Regions from separate parts of the Xenorhabdus santafensis genome, predicted to be linked through region 1. Evidence: predicted binding sites of a transcription regulator. Region 1 holds the regulator's gene; each other region holds the start of a gene.
What was found. Region 1 encodes Fur, which represses iron uptake genes when iron is present. Its sites were predicted from a motif close to ATAATAATGAGAACNACTATCAA; they were not measured.

Region 1 (10,236 bases):
AAAAACAAACGCTCTTTGAGATTGAAAAGGTTTATGTTAGGCATTGAACTATATTTTCTACAATTTTAATGTTGACCACGAAATATAATATAAAGTGGTACGATTTTTATATGTGTGTATTTTCTTTAAATTGATGTAATACTATATATATTCTTAATATTATTTCTCAGTGCTTGTTTCTGTAACGACCCTAATAATATGAGCATGAATTAGTAAGATAAAAAGTATTGGGTTGAGTATTTAATGACCTCAGAAAGGCATCATATTTTGCTGCAATAAATTGTTTGAAAGCGAGTTTGTTGTTTCTATAACGTTTTGATATTACTGAATGATTATTCATAAGTATCATTTCCGGATCAATGACGGTGATTACGCCTTGAGGTATTTTGGAGTATTTTGAAAACAACATAGAGTTTCCCTTTACTCCAAGCCAAAAAGTATGCGATGAACATTTGATAGAAGCTTTATACCTCTTTTTAACATGATTTGCATAGTATTTTTGTGTGAGATCAATGTATCAATGATCTGATTCTGTTCAATCAAGGAATTCATTGGAGTAGGTCTTGTCCTGCATTCACAGCAATGGGCCGTTTTAAACATCTGTACTCTCTGCTCTATCAATCTCCTTTATATGAAAATCCCTCTAATACAAAAGGAGGGCATATACAGGTAAAGCTATGTCGCTGAGCCCAATCATCGGGGGGATTAAGATGCGGTGAAATACTGCAACTGAAGTTGACAGTAAGTATACATATTGATCTAAAGGGGAGATTAGTTCATAAAACTGAGCGGGGCAATAAACATTAGATACTATTTACTTCATTTACCGCTAACTAAGTGTTGTTTCTCAGTGCCTCTTGTTAGATTATAAGGGGTTATATTGAAGCGCTTTTTGCATTGAGGAAAAAACGATGAGTGAGGCAGATGCCCGCCCGACAAACTTTATTCGTCAGATTATTGACGAAGACTTGGCAACTGGTAAACATACATCCGTACATACCCGTTTCCCGCCTGAACCTAACGGTTATCTGCATATCGGTCATGCTAAATCGATATGCCTGAATTTCGGCATCGCTCAAGACTATCAGGGACAATGCAACCTACGTTTTGACGATACAAACCCGGTTAAAGAAGATATCGAATACGTTGAGTCTATCCAGAATGACGTAAAATGGTTGGGTTTCGAGTGGAGCGGCAATATCCGTTACTCTTCTGACTATTTCGATACGCTGTATCAATACGCCATTGAGTTAATCAATAAAGGATTGGCGTATGTTGATGAGTTGAGTCCGGAAGAGATCCGTGAGTATCGTGGCACTTTGAAAGCGCCGGGCAAGAACAGCCCGTATCGTGATCGCAGCGTGGAAGAAAACTTAGCTCTGTTTGAAAAAATGCGGGCTGGTGGTTTTGAGGAAGGCAAAGCGTGTCTGCGTGCCAAAATTGACATGGCATCCTCGTTTATTGTTATGCGCGATCCGGTGATTTACCGCATTAAATTTGCTGAGCATCACCAATCAGGCAACAAATGGTGCATCTACCCGATGTACGATTTCACGCACTGCATTTCCGATGCATTGGAAGGGATCACTCATTCTCTTTGTACGCTGGAATTCCAGGATAACCGTCGTTTGTACGATTGGGTATTGGATAACATCACCATTGATTGCCATCCACGTCAGTACGAGTTTTCTCGTCTGAATCTGGAATATACCGTGATGTCGAAGCGCAAGCTGAACCAATTGGTGACAGAAAACATCGTGAGTGGTTGGGATGATCCACGCATGTTGACCATTTCGGGTTTGCGCCGCCGTGGTTACACTGCCGCTTCCATTCGTGAATTCTGCCGCCGCATTGGTGTCACCAAGCAAGACAATAACGTTGAAATGGCATCACTGGAATCCTGCATCCGCGATGATCTGAATGAAAACGCACCGCGTGCGATGGCGGTTCTTGATCCGGTGAAACTGGTGATTGAGAACATGCCGGAAGGTGAAGTTATCCTGACGATGCCTAACCATCCGAACAAACCGGAAATGGGCAGCCGTGAAGTGCCATTCAGCCGTGAATTGTATATTGATCGTGCCGACTTCCGTGAAGAAGCGAACCGTCAATATAAGCGTTTGGTTCTGGGTAAAGAAGTGCGTTTGCGTAATGCATATGTGATTCAGGCAAATCGCGTTGAAAAAGACGCGGAAGGCAATATCACCACAATTTATTGCCAATACGACGAGCAAACACTGAACAAAGATCCGGCCGATGGCCGCAAGGTTAAAGGTGTTATTCATTGGGTAAGTGCTACGCACGGCGTCCCGGCGGAATTCTATCTGTATGACCGTTTGTTCAGCGTACCAAACCCAGGCGCAGAAGATGATTTCTTGTCTACCATTAACCCTGAATCACTGACAGTGCGTAAAGGGTTTGTAGAGCCGGGATTGGCGAACGCACGCTCGGAAGATAACTATCAGTTTGAGCGTGAAGGGTATTTCTGTGCTGATAGCCGTCTTTCAAGTGCTGAGCACTTGATTTTCAACCGGACTGTTGGCTTGCGTGATACTTGGGCAAAAATTTCACAAGCGTAAGGTAACTCTGGTTATCTAACCTGTACAGCTCATAAAAATGTTAACAAACCCCGTTGAAATAACGGGGTTTTTTGTTCTTCTGACCAATCGGTTAGATTAACCAGATTGAGTGACAATAGCGTGGGCTTGCCAGCGCGGCTGCTATTTTGATCTTAACAGCATCGTAATGAAAATTAACTCCTTCCCCCAGAGATTAAAAATTGCCTTATAGTCCTATATTGTATAGGGTTATTAGCTAGCCAAATTTGTACATTATTTGTTCTAAAATTTGCCCCATCGAAAAAAATAATAAATTCGGACGAGGTAATTTATGAAAACCGTTAAATTACGGACATTGGCAGCACTCATCACAGCAGTTGGTTTTATGGGGATTACCTATGCAGAAATGTCACCACAGGTATCACAACAAATGTCATCACAGCAAGTTGTGGAATCACTGAGCCAGCTGAAAGTTAATTTCAAGGTTATTGATAATCAAGCCGGATCACACGGCACAGATTGCGCCATTCTGGGCGCGGATTCTGCTGCCTGTAATCGGGTCAACATTACTTTGAGTAATGGCTCCCAAGCGATAAATGCAGCGGATTGGGCTATCTATTTTCACAGCATCCGCCAGATCCTGAAACTCGATAATGATCAATACAAAATCACTCATATCACAGGTGATTTGCATAAATTGGAACCGACAGAGAAATTTAAAGGCATCAAGGCCAATGAACGCATTGTATTGCCTATTATTGGCGAATATTGGCAAATTTTCAGTACAGATTTTATGCCGCGTTGGTACGCCACATCTGGTGATGCGATACCAAAGATACTGAAAAATACTGATACGGAAAATATCAGTGAATTTTTGTCTGATCTGGAAGGCGAGCAGTGGAAACGTACCATTGATGATCACAATGTTCTGATGACACCTGAAAATCGCTTCAAGAAAAATATCCAGATGGCAAAAATTAGCGAGGATAAATTACGTGGGCAGATTATTCCTACGCCGCAAGAATTAACCATCCATTCCCAAGATGTTGATTTATCCCGTGGTGTTAAATTGGAGCTGGGAGGGCTGGACGACCCATCCATTAAAGTTATCAGAGAGCGTTTCAAATCCTACAATATTGCACTGGCTGATAATGGCTATCAAATTGCAACCCAAATCAATGCAAACAAATTTAATAATCATTGGCGGGTGAAAGGTGCATATTCGCTGGAAATCACAACCAAGGGAGCGCAAATCATTGCGTTTGATCAGTCCGGTGTCTTCTATGGCCTGCAATCTTTGCTTTCTTTACTCCCTGCTAATGGCACCCCAAAAATCGCGACATTAATGGCAAAAGACGCACCAAGATTTGAATATCGTGGCGTATTTTTAGATGTTGGCCGTAATTTCCACAGTAAAGAAGCGGTCTTGCGCCTGCTTGATCAAATGTCCAACTATAAGCTGAACAAATTTCACTTCCATTTAAGTGATGATGAAGGCTGGCGCCTGGAGATCCCTGATTTGCCGGAATTGACTGACGTTGGCAGTCAACGTTGCCATGATTTGAGTGAAACTTGGTGCCTGCTGCCGCAATTGGGTTCAGGGCCGGATAACAATAACATGGGCAGCGGTTATTTTAGCCGTCAGGATTATATTGATATTTTGAACTATGCCAAAGCCCGGCAGATAGAAGTTATTCCGGAGATTGACATACCTGCCCATGCCCGTGCCGCAGTGGTATCGATGGAAGCGCGTTATAACAAATTGATGGCTCAGGGAAAGGAGCAGGAAGCTAACGAATACCGCTTGCTTGATCCGACTGACACCTCAAATACGACGTCTGTGCAGTTCTATGATCGCCGAAGCTACCTTAATCCATGCATGGATTCTTCCAAGCGATTTATCGACAAGGTGATCGGTGAAATTTTTTCCATGCACAAAGAAGCCGGATTGCCATTGAATACTTGGCATTTTGGTGGCGATGAAGCAAAAAACATCCGTCTGGGGGCGGGATATCAGGATAAAGATGGGCCAATTGTGCCTCATAAAGGTATTATTGACCAAAAAATTGAAGATAAACCTTGGGCAAAATCTCAGGCTTGTCAAAAGATGATTGCTCAAGGTGTCATCAAAGATGTTGATGAGCTTGCCAGTTATTTTGCCATTGAAGTCAGCAAAATCGTCAGATCGCATGGCATTGATACGATGCAGGCATGGCAGGATGGGTTGAAACACGCCAAATCAGCAAAAGATTTTGCCACCAAGCACGTAGCGGTCAACTTCTGGGACACGCTCTATTGGGGAGGTTATGGCTCGGTAAATGATTGGGCGAATAAAGGTTATCGGGTTGTTGTTTCCAGCCCTGATTATGTTTATCTCGATATGCCGTATGAAGTTAACCCGAAAGAGCGTGGTTATTATTGGGCTACTCGGTTTAATGACGAAGAGAAAGTTTTCAGTTTTGCGCCAAACAACATGCCACAAAATGCGGAAACCTCGGTAGATCGCGATGGTAATCGCTTCAATACTGACAGTAATAAACACTGGCCGGGGGCTTATGGAATGTCGGGGCAATCATGGAGCGAAACAGTAAGAACAGATGAGCAGATGGAATATATGATTTATCCGCGCTTACTGCCGCTGGCGGAGCGGGCATGGCATCGGGCGGGCTGGGAGCTTACATATCAGCAGGGCAGGGAATATAAGGGAGGGATAACGCGTTATGTTGATATCAGCGCACTTCATCACGACTGGCAACGTTTTGCCAACCTGATGGGGCAAAATGAACTGGCAAAATTGGATAAGGCGGGGGTTTCATATCGTCTGCCGGTGCCGGGTGGCAGAATTATTGATGGAATATTTGAAGCCAACATTGCACTGCCGGGAATCGCTATTCAATATTCTCTGGATGATGGTAAAACATGGCAAATTTACAATGATAGGCAAAGACCTTCAGTCAGCGGACAGGTGAAAATCCGTTCTGTCAGCAGCGATGGCAAGCGTTTCAGCCGGATAGATGAAGTCAAATCAGTTAGATGAAGTAAACATCCTGCGCTTTAAGCAACCTGCCGATTAGCTTGGGCTAATCGGCAGTAGCTTATTCAAATTAAATCAAACAGCAAAAACTAACAATTTCAATTAATTCTTTAAATTCAATCAGTTTTTATTGTGCTTGCTTCTTATTAATTCTCATCATGCAGTGCATTATCTTTGCGGCAATCACCAACAGCGCAGTGACCATATAAATAGAGGCTATGGTTTGAAAGCTTAATCCCATAACGTTCAGCGATGTTTTTCTGACGTTCTTCAATAAATTCGTCATTAAATTCAATGACTTTACCACAATCGAGACAAATCAGATGGTCATGGTGATGTTGTTGAGTTAGTTCAAAAACCGATTTACCGCCTTCAAAATTATGGCGTGTGACAATGCCGGCATCATCGAACTGATTCAACACGCGATAGACAGTGGCGAGGCCAATCTCTTCACCGATATCAATCAGTTTTTTGTAGAGATCCTCCGCACTGACATGATGGCATTCTGGGTCCTGTAACACTTCCAGAATCTTCAACCGCGGAAGAGTTACTTTAAGTCCAGCATTTTTCAATGCTTTATTGTTGTCGGTCATGCGGATTCAGTCCTGTAACTTGAGTTAAGTGAACTTGTGATACTTAGAGGTATCGTGAGGGAATCATGATTCTGTTTCACGTTGTTGATTATAGGCATGGATATCCAAAATGAAAACCATGCCAGTTCTGCTATCATGACACATTATGCAAGAAAATATCTTGCGGCGGGAACTTATGCTCCCAGAATTTCTGATAGGCTCATTTCAGTCTTGATTTGTTGAACCCAGACGTCAACGCGCTCATCAGTTAATTCTGGCTGACGATCTTCATCAATGGCCAAACCGATAAAGTGGTTGTCATCAGCCATCCCTTTCGAGGCTTCAAAATGATATCCTTCTGTCGACCAGTGACCCACAATAATAGCACCTTTAGGCTCAATAATATCGCGAATAGTGCCCATGGCATCACAAAAATACTCTGCATAGTCTTCCTGATCACCACAGCCGAACAGGGCAACCAGTTTTCCTTCAAAGTTGATCTCTTCCAGTGTTGGGAAAAAATCATCCCAATCACACTGAGCTTCGCCGTAATACCAAGTTGGGATGCCAAGTAGCAAAATATCAAAGGCTTCTATATCTTCTTTGCTACTTTTGGCAATATCGTGAACTTCAGCAACATCAGCACCGCCCAATTTTTCTTGGATCATTTTAGCGATGTTCTCTGTGTTGCCGGTATCGCTGCCGAAGAATATACCTATTATTGCCATAAAATGGGTTAACCTCTTGTTTTCTATGTGTATTTAATTTGTACACATCGCGCTGAAATCAGCAGGAAAAATGTCAGTTTTTATAAAACCAAAAGCGCTATTTTGACCAAACATCCATGACAAATCTGTCAGATTTGTGTGGTGCGTAGCTTCATTGTTGTTGAGTAAAAGCCGTTAATCGGCAAGGTGGTTTTCTTCTGCCAGTTGGGCTAACAGCATTTGTTCAATCAGCTCGCTGCGGCTGATATTACGCTGTTTCGCCAGATGATTCAGTGCATCAACGGCGTCTTCGTTGAGCTTGAGTTCCACTCGACGCAATCCCTTGACTTTATCTCGTCGCAACTGGTTGCGCTTATTGATCCTAAGCTGTTCATCTCTGGACAGCGGGTTTGTTTTAGGTCGCCCTGGCCTGCGTTCATCTGCGAACAAATCCAGTGTGGTGCGATCAGTTTGTTCTTTTGCCATAAATTCAATTGATAAAGGGCGTGTACCAAAATATAGCGGGCAATAATACCTTAGCTGGGCGCGTGTCGCTACTGGTTGATGGGAGAGATTATCGGAATCGGCAATTACGGTGCCAATGCCTTGCGTACCATGCTGGTCAGAAATTCAAAATTTCCTGCCCATTCATAATCCGATTCCATCCCTTTTCTGCCGATAGTTCCATCAATGGTGGTCATTATCCAAGAGGCGGCCTGTTCCGCATTAATTTGCCGATTAATTTCCCCTGCTTCAATACCTTGGCGAATTAACGAGGCTAAGCGTTCCCTGATTTTTCTATCGTTTTCGATAAAAATCTTATAGACGTTGGGATTGCGGCCAGCTTCAGCAATAATTTCGATACCGAGACGGGCATAGCCGGGTGTATCAGTAAAGCGGAGCAGCTCTGCCATGATTTTTTCTATTGTAGCAATGAATGAGTTTTCATCAGTGCAATCAGACAAAATTTGGTCATAGTCCTGATAATCTTCTTCTGCAATAGCTTCGATAATGGCATTTTTGGTCGGGTAATAGTGAAACAAATTCCCGGGGCTCATGCCAGCCGCCTTGCAAATTTCTGCGGTCGACGTTGCATGGAACCCTTTTTCGATGAAACAGGATATAGCCGCATCAAGAATATGTTTGCGTTTGGCTTTCTGTTTTTCCGTTAGTTTTTTCACCTTATCTTCCTCTGCTTGTCAGTGATAATCGAGATCGTCCTTCGTTACCGATGACAATTTTCTAAGATATGGAGTCATAAAATTTTTAAAATCATCCATATAACTATAAATAACGGGGACAAACAGTAAACTCAGCAATGTTGAACTCAGCAGGCCACCAATCACCGCAATCGCCATAGGTGCCCGGAAACTGGCATCTGCCCCGCTGGTTAAGACGAGAGGGATCATCCCTGCAATCATAGCAATCGTTGTCATGATAATCGGCCTGACTCGTTCTCTGCCAGCCTGAATAATCGCTTCATTCCGTGGCATACCAGAACGGGCTCTTTCGAGGATAAATTCAACTAATAAGATAGAGTTTTTGGTTACAATTCCCATCAGCATCAATAGGCCGATAATAACAGGCATATCAATTGCGGCATTATAGAGAAGCAAAGCGATGATAGCACCACCAATGGCAAAGGGCAGGGCGATTAAAATCGTCAGCGGCTGTAAAAAATCTTTGAACAGAATAATCAGGATAGCCAGCACCATCAAAACACTTAACAGCATGGTGGTGGAAAAACGGTCAAACATCTCATCCATGTATTCCACATCACCATAGAGCACTCTTTTGACCTCGGGTGGCAAGTTCTGCAATGAAGGCAATTTATCGATTTGCTCCAGCGCTGTTCCAATTTCAATGCCACTGAGATCGGCTTCAAGAGCGGCCTTGCGCTGGCGGGAAATACGCTCAATTTTGTCCGGGCCGGAAGCAAAAGAAATATCCGCGATGGATTTAATGGGAACATTGGTTCCCGATGTGCTGTTAACATAGAGATCATTCAACACGGTCAGGCTGTCCCGGTTTTCTTTCGATAATAAGACTCGGATAGGCACCTGCCTGTCCGGCAAATTAAATTTAGAGACATTGGCATCACCCGCCCCAATGGTTGCTGTTCTGATGACTGAGCCAATGTTTTCTGTCGTGACACCAGCTCTGGCTGCTTCGGCGATATTGGGGGTAATAATAACCTCTCGCCGTGGCAACGGTTGCAAGATCTGGATGTTTTTCAACCCCGTCACTCCCATCATCTCGTGGCGCAACTGGTTCACGGTTTGCGAGAGGATTTCAGGATTATCACTTGCCAGTACAATTGACACATCTCTGCCACTGTCGTTATTGCCCAAATTATAGCGAATATCCGGGATTTCATTTAAAACAGGCGCCAATGACTGCTCAAATTCTCTTTGTGACAACTTACGCTCATTGATAGGCACTAAGTTGATCAGAATACTGCTTTTATTCTGGTTGATATTGCCGGATGAATCATCTGCTCCGGCAACAGAAAAAATATCAACAATTTCAGGGCGATCTTTCAGCTTATTAATAATGTGCTGCAAGACTTCATCACTTTGGGCTGCTTGTGTTCCCGGAGGGGTTTCAATCTCTATTTTGGCGATACTGACATCGGATTTAGGCAAGAAACCGGATGGCAATAAATCGACCAGACATAATGATCCCAAAAGAAAGACTGCGGCAAGTACTAACGCTGTTTTGCGGAATTTTAATGTCCTATCCAAAAGAGAAAGATATTTCTTGATCCAGTTGGGCATTCCGGCGTCACCTGTTTTATTCTCTTTATCAGGTGACGATTTTTTGGGTAATAGCAAATAAGCCGACATCAGGGGAGTAACCAGTCTGGCCACCAGCAATGAAGACAATACAGCGGCAGATACCGTCACACCGAACGGCACAAAATATTTGCCGACGAAGCCACCAACAAAGCTCACCGGCAGGAAAACCGCAACAATAGTAATCGTAATGGCAATGATGGCGAAACCAATGGCATTTGAGGCCTTTATCGCGGCAATGTAAGGCCGTTCACCCCGTTCAATATATTTCTCGATATTTTCGATTTCGACGATGGCATCATCCACCAAGATACCAATCACCAAGGTCAGTGCCAGCAGCGTGATGCTATTTAACGTGTAACCAAATAGATAGAGCACAATAAACGTCGGCAGAATCGATAATGGCAAAGCGATGGCAGCAATCAGTGTCGCCCGCAAGCTTTTCAGGAAGAAAAACACCACAATAACCGTTAATATGGCACCTTCGAAAAGCGTTTGCATGGTCAGGTTATAACTGTCCACGGTGTATTTAACGTTTGATGTCACCAGCTTGATATCAATATCAGGATG
Region 2 (10,236 bases), on a different contig from region 1:
CAACCGAAGCACTAAACGTAAAGGCCGGATAAAGCGCCAATAACCCATAGAAGCCTTGCTCCGGATGTTGTAGCACGGTTTCAGCCAGTTGACGGTTACCATGAATAACTTCATACAGCACACTGTTACCGAAAATAGATAGCCATATCAGTGTGAAAACGAATGGAATGACTAAGGTTCCCATCACAAATTGGCGAATCGTTCTGCCACGGGAAATTCGTGCGAGGAATAAACCAACAAAAGGCGACCAGGCCACCCACCACGCCCAGAAAAATAGCGTCCAGTTATTCATCCATTCAGTCGGGCGCTCAAATGCATAGCTATTCAGTGTCATTCCCAGAAAGCGGCTAATATAATCCCCCACATTTTGTACCAACCCATTGAGCAGGAACTCAGTATCGCCGACAAACAACATAAATATGACTAAGCCCAAGGCCAGAAATACATTCAATTCTGATAAAAAACGAATGCCTTTATTCACTCCGGAAGTCACGGAAACAATTGCCATCACTACAGACAACAGTATCAACCCTCCCTGCACACCCAAACCCTGAGGAAAACCAAACAAGACTTTCAGGCCGTAATTCAATTGCACGACACCAATACCCAGCGTCGTGGCAATGCCAAAAATCGTGCCGATCACTGCCGCAATATCAACTGCATGACCGATTGGGCCGTTTATTCGGTTACCAAAAATAGGATAAAGGGCTGAACGAATCGTCAAAGGCAGGTTATAGCGATAACTGAAGTACCCCAACGCAATCCCCATCAAGGCATACATTGACCAGCCCGTCAGGCCATAGTGAAACAACGTCCACACCATCGCCTGACGGGCTGCTTCAATGGTTTCCCCTTGGCCCGTAGGAGGCCTCATATATTGCGTAACGGGCTCAGCTACCGAGAAAAACATCAGGTCAATACCGATCCCGGCTGCAAACAGCATTGAAGCCCAACTAAGCAAACTGAATTCCGGCTTGGATTGCTCAGGCCCCAATTTGATAGAACCAAAACGGGAAACGGCAACAAAAATCACGAATACAATGTAAAGCGTGGCTGCCAATAAATAATACCAACCAAAGGTCTTGGATACCCAATTAAGGGTGTGTTTTATCCAGATACTTGTTGCATCGGTAAAGAGGATCGTGAAGAAAGAAAACAGGATAATCAGTCCGGCTGAAATAAAAAAAACGACAGAGTTCAATGTATCCTTCTGAGTGTTTTTTGGACTGTCATGTGTGTTCATAAGCAGTTCCTGAAATTTTAAATGTAGTAAGAACGAAAGAGTGAAAAAGATATATTTATTTGATTTTAAAGTAAAATATAAAAATACATTGCATATTCCAAATTGCAACTTGTGAATAATTTGTAATAAAACATATTTAATTTTGATTGAACATTCAATTAAAAAAAAGTTTAATACCTACCGGATGATTGATTTTTTGAGTGTAAAATAATGCCAAAAGTGGGAATGCAGTCGATAAGGAAACAGCAGCTCATTGATGCAACGTTAGCTGTCGTCAATGAGGTTGGGATGCAGGAGGCGAGCATTGCACAAATCGCCCGCAAGGCGGGTGTTTCCAACGGCATTATTAGTCACTATTTCAAAGATAAAAATGGGCTGTTGGAAGCCACCATGCGCTATCTGTTACACCAGTTGGGAATGGCCGTCGCATTCCGCTTGCGCTTGCTTGATGACAATAGTCCCGCAGCAAGGCTGAAAGCCATTGTTGAAGGGAATTTTGATCGCAGCCAAATCAGTAGCGCAGCCATGAAAACCTGGCTTGCGTTCTGGGCAAGCAGTATCCACCAGCCGAATTTATATCGCTTACAGCAAGTCAATGAACGCCGTCTGTATTCCAATATTTGTGTTGAATTCAGACGTGCGCTTCCCAAAGCCGAAGCCCGGTTGGCAGCACAAGGTCTTGCCGCATTGATTGACGGCATTTGGCTGAGGAGTGCATTAAGCAGTAATCCCTTTGATATAGAAGGGGCATTCAAAATCACCCTTGATTACATTGAGCAGAAACTCGGGGCATCAGTTATGACCTGACTTTTGACCTATACCCAATGGATTTCAAGTTGCATCGCGACGGCAAGGGAATTCATTCCCGGGAGCATAGATAACCGTATTTTTATGAAAACGGTGACCGGAGTGAATGAGTGCAGCCAGAAAAGAGGCAACTTAAAAGACAGAGGGTATACATCCATTGGATAGACTCTTAAGGAGAATCTATGACCCATTTTGGATTACAGAAACTTTATATTCATGGGGCTTATGTTGATAGCTCCCAACCTGAAAATCCGGTATTTGATGCAATCAACCCCGCTAATGGCGAAGTTATTGCTCAATTTCAATCGGCGACGGAGCAAGATGTTGATCTGGCTGTCGAAAGTGCCATTCAGGGGCAAAAAATCTGGGCGGCCATGACAGCAGTCGAACGCTCGCGAGTTTTGCACAAAGCAGTAAATATCTTGCGCGAGCGCAATGATGAGCTGGCTGAGCTGGAAACACTGGATACCGGGAAAGCCTTTTCTGAAACTCAGCAACTTGATATTGCCTCTGGTGCCGATGTACTGGAATATTATGCAGGCTTGATCCCCGCACTTGAAGGGCAGCAAATTCCACTGCGCGAATCTTCTTTCGTGTATACACGCCGTGAGCCGCTAGGTGTTGTGGCAGGAATTGGTGCGTGGAACTACCCCATTCAAATCGCCCTGTGGAAATCAGCCCCTGCCCTTGCAGCCGGCAACGCCATGATTTTCAAGCCCAGTGAAGTCACTTCTCTCACCACCCTTAAATTAGCTGAAATTTATACCGAAGCGGGTTTGCCTGATGGCGTGTTCAACGTTCTGACGGGGGCGGGCCATGAGGTCGGGCATTATCTGGCAACCCACCCAAAAATCGCCAAACTGTCTTTTACCGGCGGCACAGTTACCGGCAAAAAAGTCATGGCAAATGCATCTGGCTCCAACTTAAAAGAAGTCACAATGGAACTGGGTGGGAAATCCCCGCTGATCATCTTTGATGATGCCGATCTGGATCGCGCAGCGGATATTGCCATGATGGCAAATTTTTTCAGTTCAGGTCAGGTTTGTACCAACGGAACACGTGTCTTTGTTCCCAAGTCGCTGCTTTCACAATTTGAGGACAAAATTCTTGAACGAGTGAAACGCATCCGCATAGGTTCACCTCTCGATCCCAATACCAATTTTGGCCCGGTAGTGAGTTTCCCTCACATGGAATCTGTTTTGCGCTATATCGAGAGCGGCAAAAACAGCAGTGCCCGCTTGCTTTGTGGTGGTGAACGTATACTGGAAGGTGAGTTGGCAAAAGGCGCGTTTATTGCACCCACTGTATTCAGTGATTGCACTGATGACATGCTGATTGTACGGGAAGAAATCTTTGGCCCGGTCATGAGCATCCTGACTTATGAGACGGAAGAAGAAGTTATAGCCCGGGCCAATAACACGAATTACGGCTTGGGAGCCGGATTGGTGACAAACGATCTTTCCCGTGCACACCGTGTTATCCACCAACTGGAAGCAGGAATTTGTTGGATCAACACATGGGGAGAATCTCCGGCGGCAGTGCCTGTCGGTGGTTATAAACACTCCGGTGTCGGCCGTGAAAATGGTCTGATCACACTGCAAAATTACACACAAATTAAATCAATACAGGTGGAATTGGGAGAGTTTGAATCCCTATTTTAATCCACGCCTGAAACAGAGGAGATAATTAATGGTATTTGACTACATTATTATCGGTGCTGGTTCAGCGGGTAACGTACTTGCAACTCGTCTGACGGAAGACCCCGATGTCACTGTCCTGCTTTTGGAAGCCGGTGGGCCAGATTACCGGTTCGACTTCCGTACTCAAATGCCAGCAGCGCTGGCATATCCCTTGCAGGGAACCCGTTATAACTGGGCTTATGAAACCGATCCTGAACCCCACATGAACAACCGACGCATGGAATGCGGTCGCGGCAAAGGGCTTGGCGGCTCTTCACTCATCAATGGCATGTGCTATATCCGCGGCAATGCATTGGATTTTGATAATTGGGCATCCAAACCCGGGCTGGAAGACTGGACGTATCTGGATTGCCTGCCTTATTTTCGCAAATCTGAATCACGGGATATTGGCGAAAATGACTATCATGGCAGCGTCGGGCCGGTCAGTGTCACAACCCCAAAAATGGGAAATAATGAACTGTTTCACGCTATGGTTGAAGCGGGCATTCAGGCAGGCTATCCACGAACTGACGATCTGAATGGTTATCAGCAAGAGGGTTTTGGCCCAATGGATCGCACAGTCACTCCCAATGGAAGGCGAGCCAGTACAGCCCGTGGTTATCTTGATCAGGCCCGGGCGCGCAAAAATATCACTATTGTCACCCACGCCTTGACGGACATCCTCAAGTTTGAAGGCAAAAAAGCTGTCGGAGTCAATTTTTATCAGGGCAAAAGTTCCACCTTAAGGTACGCCAAAGCACGCAAAGAGGTTTTGCTTTGTGCTGGAGCCATCGCCTCACCGCAAATTCTGCAACGTTCTGGCATTGGCCCTGAAGAGGTTCTGAACGAGTTTGGTATTCCTGTGGTGCAAATATTGCCGGGGGTCGGGCAAAACTTACAAGACCACCTTGAAATGTATTTGCAATATGAGTGCCTGCAACCCATTTCTCTCTATCCTGCATTGAAATGGTATAACCAGCCTCAAATAGGCGCTGAATGGTTATTCAAAGGAACCGGCATTGGAGCCAGCAATCAATTTGAGGCCGGAGGTTTTATTCGTACCAGTGAAAAGTTTGCCTGGCCGAATATTCAGTTTCATTTTCTGCCCGTTGCCATCAATTACAATGGCAGTAATGCTATCAACCAACACAGTTTTCAGGCTCATGTTGGCTCCATGCGCTCCCCAAGCCGTGGCCGCGTAAACATCAAATCGCGGGATCCGCGTCAGCATCCCAGCATTTTGTTCAACTATATGTCAACGGAACAAGATTGGCAGGAGTTCCGCGACGCTATTCGCATTACACGGGAAATTATGGCTCAGCCTGCGCTGGCTCCGTACTGTGGCCGTGAAATCAGTCCGGGTATTGAAATTCAGACAAATGAGCAACTGGATGCCTTTATTCGTGAGCATGCGGAAACCGCATTCCATCCATCATGTAGTTGTAAAATGGGGATGGATGAAATGGCTGTCGTTGATGGTCAGGGACGTGTACACGGTGTTGAGGGTTTGCGAGTGATCGATGCATCCATAATGCCTGAAATTATTACCGGGAATTTGAATGCGACGACAATTATGATAGCTGAAAAGATTGCAGATAAGATACGCAAGCGATCGCCGTTACCACGCAGCCAGGCAAAATATTATGTTGCCAATAGTGCACCGGTTCGCCAATTAACGCAAAATCGTTGATCAAAAAATTTATTTTTACTGAAATAGCTTATGCACAGTGAATTTCAATCTGCATCGCGGAGGCAAGGAAGAGTATCCCCGGAAGCGTAGATAGCCCGTGTGTTTACAAAAACGGTGACCGGGATAGCCGGGCGTGCGCAGCCAACAAAGAGACAGTTTGAAAGACGAGATGTGTAAATCATCAATGCGGGAAAATAAGGGGATTATGTCATATTGCTTACATAGTTTTCGCTAGCACTTTCCCGCATTGCTATTTACAAAAGAAATAATAAGTATTTTTAGATATTAAAATTCATATTAACTATCAGAAAAATTGATTACGCTAAATTTAGCACCATATAGATATGCTCAGCGCCATCTTCTAAATAAATGTCCCCATGCGCCTGATAGCCAAGTCCCTCATAAAATGGCTGGGCATGGCATTGTGAAGATAATTCGATAGATGAAATATTATTTTTGCGCCCATAATCTTCAATAAACTCCATGAGATTACGGCCAATGCCACGACCACGATAATCTTTCAGTACCGCAATTCGCCCTGCTTTCAGTACATTACCGTCTTTCGAAAACGCACGTAATACACCGATTGGTTTTTCGTTATCAAAGATCACGGCATGCAAGGCAATATCATCATACTCATCAATATCAATGTCAGCCTCAAAACCTTGTTCATCTGTAAATACTTTTTCACGAACGAAAAATGCCTGCTGGATTAATTCTGGATTTTGTCTTCCGACACTGTATTTTATTTCCATTATTATGTCCTGAGTGTGATGTGAAAAATAATTCTTAACCTAATGCCAAATGATTAAATAAGTCAAGTTAGTGCGCACTAAAGCACCATTGGAATAATGCCAAAAAGAAGGGTAATCCTCTTTAGATTACCCTTCTGATATTTGTGCAGTTGGCACTCACAGGATATTAAGCAGATAAATTAATTTTCCTCTTTTTTATCGCTATCACCTTTCAGGCTATTAATCAGATCATCCGTTTTTTTATCAGTTTCCGACTTTATCTCATCTGTCTTCGACTTCACGCTATCCGAAAGCTGATTAAGGCTATCGGTCGCCTGATTTTTGATATCGCCTGTTCCCTCTTTTATATTTCCCAACAAATCATTAGCGGCCTTAGTGGCATTATCCTGTATATCTGCCATCTTGGACTTGACTTGATTTGCGACGTCATTGACGGAATTACTGATTTGGCTTTGCTCTTCTTTGGATTTATCGACCATGCCTTGGCCTTCCTTCAGAGCGTTGTCCTTCATTTCCTGCGATTTTTCTTTTACATCATCCATCATGTCCGTGGTTTTTTGCTCAGCATCCTTTTTCATTTGCGTTGCACTTTCTTCTGTTTGCTGCGTAACTTCGTCTGCTTGTTTAGCAGCATCATCACAACCTGCAACCAGTGCCACAATACCAGCCAAAATCAGAGAACCAAGGATCTTTTTCTTCATTGACTAACCCCTTTGTACTTAAGGAAATTGCACTTATGGAAATGACCTCGCCAATGAGTGTTCTGGCCATTCGGTGCCACAACATCCCATAAGCACTTTGATCTCATTGCCGACAGCATCGGCAGCAGAGAAGACGTAACGAGATAGGCAAAAACAAAAATAATTCTCATTTTGATTTGCCCGATTTCCTATCTCAGGTGACTTATAACAATGAAAATATTTTACTTGATAAAATTTCAGGAAATTTATGGCAAATAATAGTCAAAAATTAGAAAAACGCCCACTCGTGACCATAATTCAAACAATTTTAAGCAGCACAATTTCTGGTACTGTGGTTCTGAGTACGGTGTTTTCCAGCTCTGTTTATGCAAGCGGGGATCTTGTGGAACAGAAAACAGAAAAGAAAAATGAGGTGATGACATTACCCGCTCTTTCCGTGGTAGGAAGTTTACACAACAGCACCAATGCAGGCAGTTCTGTCCTTAAAAAGGCGGATATTGACCGAACTCAGGCCGATAACGTTGCTCAATTGCTCGATCAACTTCCGGGTGTTTCGATGTCGGGATCTCCGCGCCCCGGCGGGCAAACGCTGAACATTTGGGGAATGGGATCAAATGAAGATGTAAAGGTTACTCTGGATGGGGCTCCAAAAAGTTTTCAGAAATATCGTCAAGGTTCTATCTTTCTTGAACCTGAATTAATTAAGCGTATAGATGTTGATAAAGGGCCCCACAACATACTGAATGGACATGGTGGGTTTGGTGGATCTGTTAAAGTTACCACCAAAGATGCCAATGATTTTCTTCGCCACGATGAAAATTGGGGGGGATTGATCAAACAAAGCTACCATACCAATGACAGACAATGGATCAATACTGGAACAATATACGGCAGAGATCCCAACGGCTTTGCTGATGGGTTACTCTATGTAAATAAACGCAATGGGCATAATATTAAACTCCCTGATGGCACACATTTTGAATTTTCACAAAACAATCAAACATCTTATTTATTAAAAACCAATTTCTATCCGAATGACACCCATACTATAAATCTGTCTGCCATGCGTTCTGAATCAGCGGGATGGCAACCATGGGCGGCTAAACGAGGTAAAATGGTCGTTCCATCTGCTACAGAAGTAGAAAAGTATGGTAGGGATATGGCATGGAAAAGAAAATTAGTTTTTCGTGATCAGATTGATCAAAACTACACTGCTAAATGGAATATCGCACCAGAGGATAATCCATGGCTAAATCTGACGATGACATATGGATATTCCAAAACAAAACAAAATGATAGCCGCCCAGCAAATGCCTCTAGCTCTTTCAGTGTGCTAATGGGTAATAAAAGCTGGGTTGACTACATTGATAATATCGCAAAAATCCAGAATGAGAGTGTATTTTCAACAAGCATAATTGAACATAAGTTATTGGTGGGAACACGTTGGCATAAAAAGGATAATGACGTTTTAATGTTCAATAAGGGCAATAAGAATAAAGCCGATTATAATTATGGCTATTATCAACCTAATTATATGCCGTCTGGCAGCCAGCAAATTTACAGTTTTTATGTTCAGGATTCTTTGAAACTAGGCAGTTTCACTGTCACTCCAGGTGTCCGTTACGACCATATCAAAAATACAGGTGAAGAAAATAAGGCACCGATATTTAACGATAAATCACCCAAAGTAAACCATGACTACCGCAGTGTAACCTACACTGGTTGGAGTTCTCATCTCGGTATGGTATGGAAAACCAGTGAAAACCTTTCTCTGTTCGCTGATATCAGCCGTACATGGCGGGCGCCATCAGTTGATGAGCAATATGAAGTTCAATCGGCAAGAACCAGCTTGCCGGGTTCAAGCCGCAATCTTGATGTTGAGAGAATGACAGGGCTACGCCTCGGTGCAATTCTCGATTTCGATAATCTGATGCTCAAGGATGACAGTCTGCAAATCCGTACCACTCTATTCCGCAATCGCGGTAAAGATGAAATCTTTAAAAGACGTGGTATCTACTGTGAAGCACAAATTGAAAGTGGTTCCACTCAATCATGCGGAAAACCACTGGCAAACTATCGCAATCTGCCGGGATATACCATCGAAGGTCTGGAAATAGAAACTTTCTACGACAGCAGCACACTATTTGGAAAATTATCTTTTTCCACTCTGCGTGGTCAGCGAGATGCTTCAATGCGAGATCCTTGGATAGGCCATAAAACTTGGACAGAGGAAATTCCGCCGACCTCAGCTCACGCTAAGCTGGGCGTTAAAATTCCGCAATTGCAGATGGAAATGGGATGGAAAGGCGATTTTATCCGCAAACAAGATCGCTCACCGGTAGATGATGATCCTATGGCCGGACATTGGTCATTACCTAAAACTAAAGGTTATTCCTTGCACGGTCTGTTTGCGAGCTGGCGTCCGACTTATATAAAAGGGTTTGAAGCACGCATCACTGTCGATAACCTGTTCAACCGCGATTACTATCCCTACTTAGGGGAATCAGTTTCAGGCATTGGCCGTAACTTCAAATTCAGTATTTCACAGCAATTCTAACTGATATTTAATCACTCACTTTTTAACCCTCTTAATTTTTAAGAGGGTTAAGTCTAAAATGCCGCATTGACTTCCCCCAACAAATACAAATAATAATCATTATCAGATTTATCCTACCCCCTTTTAGGTAACATCATCATGGCGGTGCAAAAAAGCACATTTGGGCACAATGAGATCGCCCATAACCTCTATTTCGACTATCACCGTTGGTTATGCAACTGGATCAGAAAAAACAGCGCTTGCCCAAATCATGCTGAAGATCTCACTCATGAGATATTCATCAAACTGATGCAATCATCAGATCTTAAATACATCCAGCAGCCCAAAGCCTTTTTGATAACAATAGCCCGTAGGACGCTCGCTAACTATTGCCGCAGGAAAAAGCTTGAAGACGGTTATCTGGAATATATGAAAGCAATGCCAAAAAGCACATCGCACTCGTCTGAACATCAACTGGTGTTGCTGGAACAATTAGAAAAAATCGATAACACACTGGATGAACTGCCTGCTAAAGTCCGGCAAGCATTTTTACTGACACAACTGCAAGGAATGCGCTATAAAGACGTAGCGGAAGATCTCGGCGTTTCAATGAGTTCAGTAAAAAATTACTTACAACAAGCTCATAAGAAGTGCTCTCTTCTTTATCTCCTGTGATAAGGCAATGTTAGGTTAATTAAATGGAAATTTTGAACCAAAAACTGAATATTCTGTGTAAAGTTGATAACTTATTAATGGCCCATCAGCCAAATAAAAGCACAGGCATTAAACGATTTATTTTAGAATTTCTTTTCTTTGGATTAATTA
Region 3 (10,236 bases), on a different contig from region 1:
TTCATTCGTCAGGTGAAATGCGCCTGTTGCATGACCGGCCCGGAAACTTTGTGGGTCACGGATATCAACCATGGCTGCGGTTTTATTTAGCCAAAACTGATAAGCTTGCTCTGGGTCTATTGTTTGAAAATGATCCATAAATACTCAATTATGTGGTTTCTAAAATTTTCGCTTCCAATATATTCATTTCTTAATAGTTATCTGGTATGACCTGAACACCTTCCCAATATTTGGATTGGCAAGGCGTGGAAATACAGATAGAAAGATCAGAGACAGAAAGCGGTTATATCCTTCGCCTTTCAAGTTGTTGCTTTGCTGGTGGCACTCGTTCATTCCAGCCACATAGTTATCTATGTGGCTGGGGATTATTGAGAGGTTCTTGCTTCCCGACCTCTGACCATGTCCTTGTCGCTGCACCGAAACTTGAAATCCATTGCGGATATAAAATGATAAAAATATCAGTAATACGAATGTTCACCGCGCTGGTGTTCAGTCAAGTCTCTCACCCCTTTCAATTCAGGGAACATTTGCAGTAGCTGTTTCTCAATCCCTTCTTTCAGAGTGACATCGACCATTGAACAGCCATTGCATCCGCCACCGAATTGCAAAATGGCATAGCCTTCATCGGTGATTTCCATCAGGCTGACACGGCCACCATGCCCTGCAAGCTGAGGATTGATCTGCGATTGTAGGACGTATTCAACGCGTTCAATCAGTGGAGCATCGTCAGCTACTTTACGCATTTTGGCGTTCGGGGCTTTCAGGGTCAGTTGGGAGCCAAGTTGGTCGGTGACAAAGTCAATGACAGCTTCTGCCAGAAAAGGTGCACTGATTTCATCAACGTAGGCAGACAACTGCTCAAACTTCAATTCGGTATCAGTAGCTTCAACAGCATCCGGTGGGCAATAGGAAACGCCACATTCTGCGGTCGGTGTTCCTGGATTAATGACAAAAACGCGGATCTGTGTGCCCGGTTCTTGATTTGCCAGTAGCTTGGCAAAGTGCGCTTGCGCTGCTTCAGTAATATTAATCATGTCATTTGCTCAATAGTTGACTGTTCTAGTTGGTTATAATACGCCCATTTATAAAGGAACTACAAGGTTCGGCATATTGCCCAAGCCTGTACAGAGCGGGCACCAGCACGAATTAATAATTGTGATGCTTCATGCAGTGTGGTGCCTGTGGTGATCACATCGTCGAAAATCGCGACGTGCTGATTGGCAAAATCACCTTGCAATTTAAAAGCATACTTAAGATTGTTTTTCCTTTGGGCGGCAGATAGGCTCCGTTGTGTGAGTGTAGCACGTGAGCGTTGCAAAATATTGGGGTGATATGGGCATTGCAGCCAACGCGACAGGGAATGGGCCATTAGCTCAATTTGGTCGAATCCCCGTCGCCAGCGTTTTTTTCTGTGCAGGGGAATGGACACAATACATTCCGGTTTGGGCCAGCGACCTTCCCGATATCCCTGCAACCAATGCAGCAGGAATTGCCGGGCCAGTATTGGTGCGAGTTGCGGTGTGTTGTGATCTTTGTAGCGCTGGATAAGCTGGCTTAATGGCGGAGTGTAATCCGTAATGGCAATCAAGTGTTGCCACGAAGGAGGATGCTTCAGACAGCGGCCACAGGCAATATCGCTGGTTTCGGAAGGCAGCGCGCAACGGGGGCAGACAGCTTGCAGCCGTTTCAGTTGCCGGTGGCAAGTGCTGCATATTCCATGATAGGCACAATACAAATTTTGATGGCATAGCCAACAGTATCCAACCATTGCTAGCATAGTCCCTTCCTTGGTGAGAAATAAGGTGAGAATAACAATGAATCAATTGTTTTGGCAGACAATCGGTGATGCACCTCGCGATCTTGTGATGCTGCACGGCTGGGGATTGAATGCAGAAGTCTGGCGTTCAGTGGAAACGCGATTGGCTCCGCATTTTCGTTTACATCTGGTGGATTTGCCCGGATATGGGCGCAGTCAGCCGCACTCTGCCATGTCATTGGTGGAAATGGCGGAGGCGGTGTGGCAGCAGGCGCCGGAAAAGGCTTTGTGGCTCGGGTGGTCTTTGGGGGGATTGGTTGCCAGCCGGATTGCGCTGGATCACCCAGAACAGGTTTCAGGTTTGATCACGGTCGCATCTTCACCGAAATTCAGTGCCGGCAGCGATTGGCCGGGCATTAAGCCTGAAGTTCTGAGTGCATTTGAGCAACAACTGAGTACTGATTTTCAGAAGACCGTCGAACGTTTTCTGGCATTGCAGACATTGGGAACAGAGAGCGCCCGTCAGGATGCCCGTTTGCTGAAGTCAGTAATATTGGATCAGGCAATGCCGACGGTTGAGGTTTTGAATGCGGGCTTAGAAATATTGCGCACTGATGATTTAAGAGAGGAGCTCCGCCAGCTTCGATTACCTTTCTTACGCCTTTATGGTTATCTCGATGGCCTTGTACCGCGCAAGGTAGCGGAGCAATTGGATCAAGAGTGGACACATAGCCATTCCGTTATGATGCGCCATGCGGCCCATGCGCCTTTTCTTTCCCATCCGGATGAGTTCGCTGAAGCGTTAATAAATTTCACGACTAATCTCGGATAAAAGTTATTTACACCTAAAAATTACCCATAATATTAAAAATTATGGGTATCCCCTTCGTCTTTCAAGCTGCTTCGCTGTTGGCTGCACTCATTCACTCCGGGCACCGTTTTTATAAACAGCTTTTATAAGCATACGGTTAGCTATGCTCGGGGATTATTGATAGGCTCCTCTTGTGAATTTGTCATTCCCTTGCCGCTGCGATGCAACTCATTAATGGGTTTATTCTATAGGATAAATTTCAGTGACAATTTCCGGTGTATTGACGATGGTATCGAGAACAGGGCAATTACTCTCAACAAAGCCAATAAAATCGCGAATTTCCTGCTCGGTATTATCTGCCTTGATATAAAACTTGGAGGTGATTTTGGAAAATCCCATTTTGGCGTCTTTATTTCTGCCGGTGAAACCATCGGTATCCAACTCGCCTTCCATTTTGACCTGAATATCGATTAAATTGATCTTATGCTTGCGGGCATAACTCTTTGCCACAATGCACTGGCAGGCGCCGAAAGCCGAAAGCAAGGCTTCCACAGGGTTCATGGCCTCATCAGTTCCCCCCAGATTTTTAGGCTCGTCAATGTGGAAGCTAAAATCCCGGGATGAACATTTCATTTTGAGACGACCAACTGATTCAACTGTTGCAGTAAATAACTCTTTAGGCATGTAATTATCCTCTGGTCATTAATATCGAAAAACTGCATGTAAGATAATAAGAAAATGTCTTTTACTTTTCAATGACACCAAAATAAATGAATTTATTCTTCATCAACGTCATTTATTGTTTAATATTGAGTGAGATGCTTTTTTATCCCACGTTTTTCATTGGTTGATTCAAGTGAAAAATGGGCCTTTCATTGTTAATAAGATATTTTATATGGAAATTAAAATAAAAAAAGAATATATAATATTTATCGCTTGCATCACGGTTTTTTTATCGCAATTAGGTAGTTCAATGTATTTACCTGCATTGCCGTTGATTGCAGAAAAATTATCGGCCCGGCAACAAGATATTGCCTTATCTTTCCCCGCCTTTTTAATTGGCATGGCGGTATTGGTGCTTATTTGGGGAGGGTTAAGCGAAAAATATGGCCGAAAAAAGGTGCTCTCAATGGCTATCCTCTTTTATTCCTTGTGTAGTCTTGCCATAGCGGTGGTCAGTAATACAGAGGTGTTCATCTTTCTCCGTTTTTTGCAGGGGGTGGGGGCAGGAGGAATGTCCGTGCTTTCCCGCATCTTAATCAAAGATTATTTTAGTGGTGATCGGTTAGCGAAAAGCCTTTCTTGGCTCTCGCTTTCATTTGTGGTTTCGGTGGGAATCGGGCAATTTTTAGGTGCCTTGGTGACAAAATTCTTGGGCTGGCAGGTCATCTTTTTCAGTCTGGCTATCACAACACTGGCATTGTTTGCGTCATTCCTCCTGATAAAATTTCCGGTCATGCAACTGACTCCCTCCTCCCTTTCTTTTAAACAAACTTACGTTGCCATTTTGCGCCATAAGCCATTTCTTCTGCCTGCTTTAGCGGGGGCATTGGGATATGGGATAGTCGTTACATTTAACACTAATGCGCCGTTTATCTTCCAAACCCACCTGCAATGGAACGCATATGAATATGGTTTGCTGGGGTGGCCTATCAGCATGACCTATTTTTTGGGCGCATTTATCGTTAACCGTTATGTTGTCAGGAAAGGCCGTGAATTGATCATCCTGATGGGATTGGGAATATTGCTGTTTGGTTGTTCGATGATGTTATTGGGCGGGGTTTTCTATCTGGCCTTGCTTTTCTGGCTGCCATACTGCGTTGCACTTATCGGGCAGGCGATTATTTATCCTATCAGTATGTCGATGTCTATTGAAAAATCCCCCATCGGAGGGGGTTACGCGGTGGCTTTGTGTGGTTTTCTTCACCAAGTCATGGCGGCTGTGATTGGTATTGCTGCAAGTATGTTGCCAAGCCAATATCCCTGGATAACGACGCTCTTAATTCTCTGCCTTGCGTTGGGCGTAATGCTTTGTGTGCTGTATTCTCTGCGTCAGCCCATCAGGCATTGAGTAAACGTGAAATCCAAATTTTTTATGATCTTGGAAAGATAGGATCTTGGGAAAAGATTCGAACAGATTAAAAATAGTTGAGAGCCTGCTTTAATCACATTCCATAAAGCAGGCAATACCTCAATTTTTGGCTGCCAATTGGTACGCTTTAGTGTCGCATTTCTGCGTTTCCGGGCATTGCTTGCAACCCCCGCTGAGGCAGGAGGAAGCATCCACTTCCTCCAGTTTGCCCATCATGACAAGCTGCTTGAGCATGGCCTCCACCATAGGCAGCGGTGATGAAAACTGATGGCTCAGTGATCTCGCATCCGTGCGCCCATTGAGGGCGACGGCATCTCTGATTTCCAGCAAGCTAATCATGTATGGCTCCTGCGACTAGTGACAACTGTTATCTGAGCAGGCGCAGTCACGCTCAGCCGTATTGTTGAACGCGACTGTGACTCTGCTACGTGCGCGGCGTAAACCAATAAATATCAGAATGTTAACCACCACTACCGCCAAGATAGTGATCAAACTTTTTTCTGGATGGGCAGAAAACATGGTTATCTGGTAAAACAGCGCTGCCAGCGAATAAGCGACGTTCAAGCCCCACAAAATGGAGAAAGTCATCCAGCCACGGCTGGTTTCTCGGGCGATGGCACCCATGACAGAGACACAGGGAACGTACAGCAATACAAAGATCAGATAACTGTAAGCAGAAATGGCAGAGCCGAATTTGGCGCTCATGGTTCCCATGGTGCCGCGATCCATATTCCCATCACCTTTGCTGGCCTCAATCGGGTTGGAAAGTGCACTCAAAGTAAAAGTTTCTTTCAGGCTATCCCAGGTTTCTTCAACTGAATCTTTCAACTGGCCCAACAAATTGAATTCATCTGGGTTAAATGGCTGTTTAGTGATGTTTTCTGCGGTATACAGGGTGTTCAGGGTACCAACAACAACCTCTTTTGCCATTGCACCAGTCACCAGACCGACAGTCGCTTGCCAGTTATCGGGATGGACACCAATGGGTTGCAGTATGGGAGTAATGACTTTACTGGCGGAAGCCAGCGCGGATTCATTGATGTTGTCCACGGTTTTCCCCGAAAAGGAGAAACTATTCAGGGCACCAATGAACATACTGGCGGCGACGATAACTTTCCCCGCACGTATCACGAACCCTTTCAGCCGTTGCCATGTCTGGAGTATCAGAGTTTTGGCGTGGGGAACGTGATAGACCGGCAATTCCATGACAAATGGGGATGCTTCCCCACGCATCAGCGTGTATTTCAGGAGCAGGCCAGTGAGAATAGCCACGACAATCCCCAAGATGTAGAGGGAGAAAACGAGGCTTGCGCCGCTTTTGCCAAAGAAAGCCGCAGCGAAGACGGCGAATATTGCCAGCCTTGCCCCACAAGACATAAACGGCGCCATCATAATAGTAATCAGGCGTTCACGGGGCGCATCCAGTGTCCTGGCACCCATCACAGCGGGTACGTTACAGCCAAAACCGACAATCAGGGGAACGAAAGATTTGCCCGGCAGCCCTATGGCCTGCATCAGCTTGTCCATGACAAATGCAGCCCGTGCCATGTAGCCTGAATCCTCAAGGAAGGAGAGGAACAGGTACATCATGCCGATTTGCGGAACCAGTGGCAGCATGGTATTGATTCCCCCACCGATGCCTTGGGCAAGGAAAACCGTCAGCCAATTGGGGAAATGGAGTGTATAGCCCAGCCACTGCATTCCATCAATGAAAATGGCAGAGGAAGCACCATCGAAAATAGGCTGTAGCGCTCCGCCAATATTGATAGCCAGTACAAACATCAGGTACATGACAAACAGGAAAATCGGGATGCCCAGCCAGCGGTTCAGGATAACGCTGTCCAGTGCTTGGGTCAGTTTGTTTGGCGTTGCTGCTTGGATATCAATGACCACCTGACAAATGTTATTAATGGCTTGATAGCGGGCGCTGGCAATAATCAGGTCGGGTTCTGCAATTTGCTGTTGTTGCAGTCGGGCCTTGCTTTCGTCCAGTTGTGCCTGAGTCAGCCCGGAAATTTCACGGCTGTAAATATCGCCTTCCAGCGTTTGCAGTGTCAGCCAGCGACGCTGCGGTAAAGGGAATTTATCTGTGATCTGACTGGAAAGGCGGTTCACTTCCTGCAATAACGCATCAGGATAGGCTACCTGTGTTGGTGTTGGTTCTTGGGCTGGTTTCTGCGGGTAGTTATCGATGACGTTTTTCAGGGCATCGATTCCCGTCGCTCGGGTGGAAACCAGCGGGATAACCGGGCAACCAAGGCGCTTCTCCAGCGCGGCAACATCAATGTTGATATTCTGGCTTTGGGCGATATCCAGCATGTTCAGCGCAATAATGCAGGGTATTCCCAACTCAATGAGTTGCAACGAAAGGTAAAGATTGCGTTCCAGATTCGAAGCATCAACGACATTGATCAACATATCGGCTTCACCACTGAGAATGTAGTGGCAGGCAATTTGCTCATCAATGGAGGTTTGCTCTGAAATGGTCGTGAGGGAATAGGTGCCAGGAAGGTCAACTAGCTCAACCTGATGGTCATGGGTAGCAAAGGAGCCTGTTTTGCGTTCTACCGTAACACCAGCCCAATTTCCCACGCGTTGCCGGGAACCAGTGAGCTGGTTAAAGAGCGTTGTTTTGCCGGCATTTGGATTGCCGAGCAGGCCTATGGTTAATTGTTTCATCATACTTCTGCCAATCAGGAAGTGATACTGTCGTATCCTGTTATATGAAGTGAGTAAGTGATGGTTGCGTTGAGCGAGTAAAGCGATCTGCGCATTTGCTCTGAACCATAATTATCTCTGAATTATATTTACTCTAAACTATATTTTCATTTTGGCTGAACGCCGTTAATTCAGCTCTTCATCCAATATGAGGCATTCCAACTCACTTTTACGAAGACTGAGATTAACCCTGAGTATCTCTATTTGCACTGGATCGCCCAACGGCGCGGTGCGAATAACCTGAAATGTAGCATCAGGCAACATGCCAAAAGACAATAACTTCTGGCGGTAAGCTGGGGTAATATCAGAAGAATATCCCAAGATTTTATACCTGCGCTCCGGAATAAGTACCATATAACCTTCCGTTTACATTGATAATATAAGTGATTATAAGAATTATTATCCTATATAAAGGGGAATTAACAAGTATTAATTACGCTAGCATATCTGAGAATGGATTGCTAATGAGAATAATATTCAATTGCGTCACTGGTTATTTATCCCTGAATTTGCTCGAAACAAATTGATATTAATCAAATTAATGTTACTTTCTTTGAAAATAAATGATTAATATAACTGTAGAGTATTTTCAGAAAATTCCTTTTATTGATAAAAAAAATCGGGCAGTAAAAATGGGAATATTGATGTGAACTATCATTTCCAAAAACAATAACAAACACCAACAAGTCCTGAATAATCATCAGGACTTGTTGGTTCTTATTTTTGTATCAATTTTTTAAATGATTATTTATTGCCATACATTAATCTTTGGGGGGATAACGCAATTCACTCAGAGGAACCTGAACACGATCATCATCTTGATGTTGGCTCCAGGCATCAGCATCGTATACCCACCATGATTGGATCTCCAGTTCATAAAAACGGCGCTCTGCATGACCTTGATAGTCACTGATAGGACGCGATTTTTTCTTTCTGATATTTGCATCAGGATAGGTTTTCAGGAAAAAGTAATCGTAGGTTTCTTGCAACCGCTCATCAGGAACTTGACGGGCATAGCCGACAAATTGAGAGCCAGCCAGATCCAGCACTGAACCAGGCAGCATTTTGCTGCTGTAAATGGTACCGCTGACACGGGGATTGATATGCAACTCTTGTGAGTGCCGTGTCTTTTGCTTTGAGTACCAGATAAGTGTCAGTGGATCATATTTGGCAATATAAAACATCGTAGATGACCAGACAGAATCTGCATCCGGATCATGGGTAGAAAGAGTGAAAAAACGGATATTGCTGAGTAAATCAAAACTGCTTTGGACATACTTGTTCATTGTCTTTCCTCTACAGTGTGAATTTGCCCTCTATTTCCCACATCTTTCAAGCTACATCTCGAAATCAACAGGATAGAGAACATATTGGTTTTAAGTTGATTATATTTTTTATTTATACAATAACTTCTCATTATTATGAGGTTTATTGCAAGGCGAATTATACGGAGTATTAAAAGGAATGGGCAGTCATTACAATCTATTTAAATTTATCATGTTATAAATAAATATGATAAATTCCATGAAATTTAAGTTATTAATTCTATGAAATGAAGCTCCATCACTGTAATAATTGTTTTTTATTCATGATAATAAATAAATGAAAAAGTGATTGGATTGAACAATATATTGAATTTAGAACGATATTCACAATTAACAGGGTCAATTTTATCGACAATGATAAAAATTAACCCTGTTATATTTTGCTGTTAAATCAAAATGGCAAAAAGCCTGAGATTAACGTTTTTTGCCAAATGCAGCCGCCAGTGCATCACTCATGGCGCTATTGGCAAAAGGAGAGGAACCGGATGAACGGGATGCATGGCGGTTTTTGCCATTACCGTTGCGATCATTTCCAGAACGCTGCTCCTGACGGTTGCCACCTTGTGGGCCACCGCGGCGTACTGACGTTTCGCCGGGTTTTTCATCAAGACGCATGGTCAATGCAATGCGTTTGCGGTTCAGGTCAACATCCATCACTTTCACTTTCACGATATCGCCTGTCTTAACCACAGTATGTGGATCTTCCACAAAGCGATCGGACAGAGAAGAGATATGCACCAAGCCATCCTGATGAACACCGATATCAACGAATGCACCGAAGTTGGTTACGTTGGTCACTGTGCCTTCCAAAATCATGCCCGCTTGCAGATCGTTCATGGTTTCAACGCCGTCGGCAAATGTCGCCGTCTTGAATTCAGGACGTGGATCGCGGCCGGGTTTTTCCAACTCTTTCAAGATATCGGTAACGGTCGGGATACCAAATTTCTCAGTTGTGTAATCTTGGGCGTTCAAATTACGCAAATTGGCAGGGTTGCCCATCAATTCAGGCAATGTCTGTTTGGTCGTTAACAGGATTTTCTCAACCACGGGATAGGCTTCTGGGTGAACAGTTGAAGAGTCCAGAGGGTTCTCACCTTGATTGATACGCAGGAAGCCCGCACATTGCAGGAAGGCTTTCGGCCCCAGACGGCTGACTTTCAGCAACTGGTCACGGTTATCGAAACGACCGTTTTCATCACGCCAGTTAACGATATTTTGGGCAACAGTGCGGCTCAGGCCGGCAACGCGGGTCAGCAAGGCGACCGACGCTGTATTCAGGTCAACACCGACGCCGTTTACACAGTCCTCAACCACGTTATCCAGTTTTTTCGCAAGCTGAGTTTGGCTGACATCGTGCTGGTATTGACCAACCCCGATGGATTTAGGGTCGATTTTCACCAGCTCAGCCAGTGGATCTTGCAGGCGGCGGGCAATGGAAACGGCACCGCGCAGGGAAACATCCAGATCAGGGAATTCCAGTGCTGCCAGTTCAGAAGCGGAATAAACCGATGCCCCGGCTTCGCTGACCACCACT

Region 2: FE392_RS05370 (TonB-dependent hemoglobin/transferrin/lactoferrin family receptor) is a predicted target of Fur. The motif match lies at 7,029-7,051, and genes of this name have one in related genera.
Region 3: feoA (ferrous iron transporter A) is a predicted target of Fur. The motif match lies at 7,836-7,858, and genes of this name have one in related genera.

What each region holds. Positions count from the first base shown of each region.
Region 1 is NZ_VCDN01000078.1:9,197-19,432, forward strand. Features, by position in the region: gene FE392_RS16710 (phosphoethanolamine transferase) at 1-44, opposite strand, end outside; gene FE392_RS21345 (S24 family peptidase) at 191-514, opposite strand; gene glnS (glutamine--tRNA ligase) at 912-2,579, shown strand; gene FE392_RS16720 (beta-N-acetylhexosaminidase) at 2,890-5,595, shown strand; gene fur (ferric iron uptake transcriptional regulator) at 5,739-6,185, opposite strand; gene fldA (flavodoxin FldA) at 6,359-6,892, opposite strand; gene ybfE (LexA regulated protein) at 7,067-7,357, opposite strand; gene FE392_RS16740 (TetR/AcrR family transcriptional regulator) at 7,462-8,052, opposite strand; gene FE392_RS16745 (efflux RND transporter permease subunit) at 8,071-10,236, opposite strand, start outside.
Region 2 is NZ_VCDN01000018.1:52,827-63,062, reverse strand. Features, by position in the region: gene FE392_RS05400 (choline transporter) at 1-1,243, opposite strand, end outside; gene betI (transcriptional regulator BetI) at 1,454-2,050, shown strand; gene betB (betaine-aldehyde dehydrogenase) at 2,233-3,711, shown strand; gene betA (choline dehydrogenase) at 3,740-5,419, shown strand; gene FE392_RS05380 (GNAT family N-acetyltransferase) at 5,737-6,174, opposite strand; gene FE392_RS05375 (YtxH domain-containing protein) at 6,354-6,875, opposite strand; gene FE392_RS05370 (TonB-dependent hemoglobin/transferrin/lactoferrin family receptor) at 7,123-9,432, shown strand; gene FE392_RS05365 (sigma-70 family RNA polymerase sigma factor) at 9,571-10,086, shown strand; gene FE392_RS05360 (DUF817 domain-containing protein) at 10,164-10,236, shown strand, end outside.
Region 3 is NZ_VCDN01000011.1:76,129-86,364, forward strand. Features, by position in the region: gene glpE (thiosulfate sulfurtransferase GlpE) at 1-138, opposite strand, end outside; gene nfuA (Fe-S biogenesis protein NfuA) at 459-1,034, opposite strand; gene gntX (DNA utilization protein GntX) at 1,094-1,777, opposite strand; gene bioH (pimeloyl-ACP methyl ester esterase BioH) at 1,815-2,588, shown strand; gene FE392_RS02050 (OsmC family protein) at 2,808-3,251, opposite strand; gene FE392_RS02055 (MFS transporter) at 3,463-4,638, shown strand; gene FE392_RS02060 (FeoC-like transcriptional regulator) at 4,759-4,998, opposite strand; gene feoB (Fe(2+) transporter permease subunit FeoB) at 5,014-7,338, opposite strand; gene feoA (ferrous iron transporter A) at 7,504-7,731, opposite strand; gene FE392_RS02075 (pyridoxamine 5'-phosphate oxidase family protein) at 8,139-8,663, opposite strand; gene FE392_RS02080 (Tex family protein) at 9,117-10,236, opposite strand, start outside.